2 regions of the Halomonas sp. R57-5 genome follow, and region 1 is predicted to be linked to the other one. Evidence: predicted binding sites of a transcription regulator. Region 1 holds the regulator's gene; the other holds the start of a gene.
The links. Region 1 encodes PhoB, which activates phosphate uptake and scavenging genes when phosphate is short. Its sites were predicted from a motif close to TGTCATANNNNTGTCANA; they were not measured.
Positions count from the first base shown of each region.

Region 1 (2,633 bases):
AATAGCACGTGCTTAACGATCGCCAAGCCTAAGCCTGTACCACCGGTCGCAGTGCTGCGCCCCTTATCGACTCGGTAAAAGCGTTCGGTTAAGCGGGGAATATGAACGGGATCAATCCCTTCACCATTGTCTTCAACATCTATATAGCCCCCGCCAGTAGCGCTAGCTTTCCAGCGCAGTGTGATTTGGCTGCCTGCTGGCGTGTAGCGCACCGCATTAAAGGCCAGATTAGAGACGGCGCTGCGAATTTCCTGTTCGCTACCTAACAGCCGCGCATCGCTTTCAAGCGCCACTGTGATGGTATGCCGCTGATGCGACAGGGCCAGCGCATCATCACAAACGCTTTGTAGTAAAGGCCCAAGTGGCAGCGGGTGATGATCTTTACCGCCCTGATCAATCTCCAGACGCGAAAGCAGCAATAAGTCATTGACCAAATTCTGCATCCGCTGGGTCTGTTCCTGCATTTGCTGGATACTACGACCTAATCGCGGCGGCAACTGATCGGCAATATCACTGTAGGTTTCCAAATAGCCGGAGAGCACGGTCAAAGGAGTGCGCAGCTCGTGGGAGACATTGGCAACAAAGTCGCGCCGCATCTGCTCAAGGCGATGCAAGCGGGTGATATCGCGCGCCATCACCAAGCGTTCATCGTCACCGTACAGGGTAATTTGATACTGCAGAATTCGCCGTTCATCAATCGGCGAGGTTAGCGTTAATGGCTCACTGTAGTTACGCGCATTAAAGTAACTGATAAAGCTTGGATCGCGCAGCAGATTGGTAATGTGCTGACCACGGTCATGGGCGGTTTGTAGCCCTAGCATGGCGGTGGCAGCGCTGTTCCACCACTCCAGATCACCGTGACGGTCAAGCATGACCACGCTGTCGCGCATCGCTTCAGACGACTCTTGAATACGCGCTAAGGTAGCGCGCAGACGGCTTTGGGTAATACGCTGGCTTTTTTGATAGCGGTATAAGCGGTCAAATAMCTCGCCCCACATTCCGCGAGCAGCAGGCGGCTCATCGTGTGGGTGAAGGGTGAGCCACTGGTAGAGCTCGCGCAACTGACGTAAATGGTAAAACAGGCATACCGCTAGCCCTGCCGAAAGCCCTAGCCCAGCCGAGCCCAATAGCCAACCTAAGCAAGTACCCAGCGTGGACAGCCACGCTATTCGCCACAGCTCACGACTCCATAAACGCACATTTACACCCGTGCAGAGAAACGGTAACCGGTACCCCGAACCGTTTGAATCAGGTTTTGATGCACGTCGCCCAGCGCTTTGCGCAAGCGGCGAATATGCACATCGACCGTGCGTTCTTCGACGTAGACGTTGCCGCCCCACACTTGGTCAAGCAGTTGGCTACGCGTGTAAGCGCGCTCTTGATGGGTCATAAAAAACTGCAGCAAACGGTACTCGGTAGGCCCCATTTCCAGCGCTTTGCCGTGGGCGCTGACCCGGTGGCTTACCGGATCAAGTAGCAGACCGTTAATCTCTATCGGGTCTTCAACCCCACGCGGGGTCGCACGGCGCAGCACCGCCTTTAACCGAGCCACCAATTCCCGGGGTGAAAAGGGCTTGGTGATATAGTCATCGGCACCGGCTTCAAGCCCTTGAATTTTATTATCCTCTTCGCCTTTAGCGGTGAGCATAATAATAGGAATTTCGGCGGTAGCTTCTTCACGCTTTAAGCGCCTTGCCAGCTCAATTCCGCTAGTGCCCGGCATCATCCAGTCCAGCAGCAGTAGATCGGGTTGGTGGTCAACCACCATAGCATGAGCATCTTGGGCATTATCCGCTTCGAGCACGCGATAGTCAGCCATTTCCAGCGCTACCGCGATCATCTCGCGAATCGACGCTTCATCATCGACAATCAGAACGGTCTTGGCGGTCATACCAGAGCCTCACGGTGTTCGAAAAAACTAGTTCAAAGAAAGCGAATTCAAAGAAAAACAGTTMAATGACATGTCAATGACGATAACACCATGACTTGATGACAGTTACATGMCAACCGCCGAGATTACCCAGTGATAGGCCACCAACTTAGCGCGATACCGGCAAAAATCAGTAGCCCCGACCAGTGATTATTGAGAAACGCCTGGAAGCAGGGATCCCGCTCCTGATAGCGAATTAAGCGCTGCTGATGCAGGAAAGTCGCCGCCATGGCCGCAAGCCCTAACCAGAAGAATCCACCTAAACCAACCCGCCAGCCTACCCAGGCCAACAACCCCAGAGTGGCTAACTGGAGCAGGCCGATAATCAAACGATCCGCGTTTCCAAACAGCACGGCCGTCGATTTAATGCCAATTTTTAAATCGTCGTCGCGATCGACCATGGCGTACTGGGTATCATAGGCCACTGTCCAGCACACATTAGCGCAGAATAGCAGCCATGCTTCCAGCGGCACGTGGCCAAGCACGGCGCCAAAAGCCATCGGAATTGCCCAGGAAAAAGCCGCGCCCAGCACCACCTGGGGAAAGTGGGTATAGCGCTTCATAAACGGATAAATAATCGCCAGCAGCACCCCGCCCAGCGAGAGCAGCACCGTAAACCAGTTGGTTAGTAGTACCAGAATAAACGCCGCGGCCACCAGGGCAATAAACAGCAGCTGCGCCTCGGTTTCGCTGATCCGGCCCG
Region 1 is NZ_LN813019.1:39,960-42,592, reverse strand. It holds gene phoR (phosphate regulon sensor histidine kinase PhoR) at 1-1,199, opposite strand, end outside; gene phoB (phosphate regulon transcriptional regulator PhoB) at 1,202-1,891, opposite strand; gene ubiA (4-hydroxybenzoate octaprenyltransferase) at 2,017-2,633, opposite strand, start outside.

Region 2 (2,593 bases), 600 kb from region 1:
GCGTGTCCAGCGGCCAGGATTTCGGCGATATCGCCCCCCAAGCGATCGCTGGCCAATGCGGCCCCTCTGGTCAGCCATCCAACCAGCAGTGCTGCCAGCGAGCGTCGTATCAGGCGGGTTGCTTTCATGCCACCGCCTCTTGTTTGCCGAGTTCATCCAGCAACTGCCGCCACTCTCGGCGCTCAGCGCGGCCTTCCTGGCGCTCTGCATAAAGCTGTAGTACCAGCGAGCCTTGGGCATCGAAGGCCTCAATGCTGGTCACGCCGCCGTCGCGGTTGGGTTTGCTGACTTGCCACACTTGGTCGATAGCGGTGTCATCAAGGTGCAGGGTGAACTGCTCGCCAAACAGGTTCAGCCAGCCGCGGGCGCGTTGCGGAGCGGGCAGTATGCCGGTACGGATCTGCACGCAGCCGGGACTGGCGACAAACAGCATCAACGGCAGAGCCCGATGGCTGGCCTGCTCAAGCACCGTTTCCAGTGAGTGCACAGGCAGCGCACGGGTAAAGCGACCCTCCATTAACTGGTTGGCCTCAATGCGCTCCAGGTGATGGCGCTGGAGGAGCGCAAAGAACTGGTGTACATCGCGCATCGCACCCCACTCACTAGCAAGGGAGGGGACTTCGGGGAGTGGGCGCTTGAGACGGGGCATGCTCTGGGTAAATGCCGGCGTGTCCCGCGTTCCCAAGGCTGCCAGTGCGCCCCAAGGGCGCGGCAGCGGGTTTTCCAGAGCAAAGCATTTATGCACGGCGCAGCCATGCTGGTTAAATATCTGCAGGCTCCAGCGCCACTGCGGCTCTTCTGCGTTGCTGGAAGGTAGAGGGTCGCGGATCAAGCAGGCCCAGTGCCAGTGGGTGTAGAGCAAACGTAGATCCAGGCCGCCGGGGTCGAGCAGCAGGCCAGTTTGCGGCCCGCCGCTGAGTTCAGGGTAATCGCCGGTCTGTTCCAGCACGGCCAGCCGGGAGCGGGTCAACGCCTTCACCCGCCCCAACTGGGGCAGGTAGGCGGCAAGCTCGTTGGGCGTGAGCGGCAGCGTCCATACATCGCGGCCCAAGCGAGCGGCTTGGAGTTCACCTTCACTGATCGCTAAGCGTTCGGCAATCTCAATGGCAGGAAGGCGTGGCTTAGCGGCGCGCGCCGCGTCAAGGGCTTCGATAATGGCGATCTGTTGGGAGGGAGRCATGACGCACCTCTTTTATGGTTCACTGGCTGGGTGCGATGGGCTACCTGGCTGGCTTTGCTGTATAAATCTTTAAATTAATCAGGGCCTGAAGTGTTAACAGCTTTAAGCGTTGAGGATTAGCTTGCCGCTTTTAGTGCGGCGCAACACATAGCGGCGCTGTTCATGGTGAATCACCAGTTGGCCTGAGCTACCAAGCAATTCTTTGCTATCTACTTCGCGGGGCGCTGAGGCCGATGTATCCCTCTGGGACGTATCCCCCTGGCGAGTGCCCTTATCGGCTAGCTGCATGAGAGGATAACTCCTGTGTTAATGATAACTATTAGCGTTAATTTAGCAGAGTTGCCGGTATCTCTCAATAGGATTTGGGGCGTCTAGCCCAGCGTTCTTCATCTAAATGCAGCCACGCCGTCATCGTGTTGTCATTTAGCTTCTTTAGTGTCTCCTAACGTTCAATCGTTGGCCTACAAACGATCAGGGGGAGACCATAATGAGTAAAGAGATCGAAGACCATCGCCTGTTTAACCACAGCGGCAACCAACCTTTTGCCGAAGTATTGGCGCGCCATGTGTCACGGCGTGACGTGATGCGCGGTGGTTTGAGCATGGCGGCTGCCTCAATGCTTAGCTTTGGCGGTGCTGCTCAAGCGCTTGCCTCAAGCGGCGCGCAAAAAACACCCCTGACGCTGGCGTTTGAGGCGATTCATGGGTCACTCACTGATGCTGTGGTGGTGCCGGAAGGTTACATGGCCCAAGTCTTGGTGCCCTGGGGAACGCCGTTAAGCGCTGGCGAAAGTTGGCAGTCTGACCAGCCAATGACCGCCGAGCGTCAAGCCTCTAGTGTGGGCATGCACCACGACGGTATGGCCGGTTTTGCCCTGGATGCTGACAATGCCTCGCGTCGTTTTGTGCTGGCACTCAACAACGAATATATCGACCAGGCAGCGCTATGGGCGCCTCAAGGCGGCCCCACCAATGCGGATGAGGGGCAGCGCCCGGCGGAGGAGTCGCGCACCGAAATCAATGCTCATGGCGTTACTATGGTTGAGGTTGAAAAAGACGCCAACGGCCACTGGGCGCATGTGTCGGGGTCGCGCTATAACCGCCGTTTGACAAGCGCAACGGTGATGGATTTGGCTGGGCCTGTGGCGAGCAGTGATTACGTCAAGACGCGCTTTTCCCCAGCAGGTGCTCAAACCCGCGGTACTAATAACAACTGTGGCAATGGGGTAACGCCCTGGGGCACCTATATTGCCTGCGAAGAGAACTGGCCAAACATCTTTGTTCATACTGGCGAGCGCTTCCAGGACGACGCGCGCATCGGCATTCCCACTGAACGCGGCCGCTATGCCTGGGAAACCTCGGCGGGGGACGCTTCAGAGCAGAACGATGAGTTTGCCCGCTTCGATATTACCCC
Region 2 is NZ_LN813019.1:640,174-642,766, forward strand. It holds gene HALO_RS23025 (hypothetical protein) at 1-128, opposite strand, end outside; gene HALO_RS02890 (ChuX/HutX family heme-like substrate-binding protein) at 125-1,180, opposite strand; gene hemP (hemin uptake protein HemP) at 1,283-1,468, opposite strand; gene HALO_RS02900 (PhoX family protein) at 1,668-2,593, shown strand, end outside.
Region 2: HALO_RS02900 (PhoX family protein) is a predicted target of PhoB. The motif match lies at 1,587-1,604, and genes of this name have one in related genera.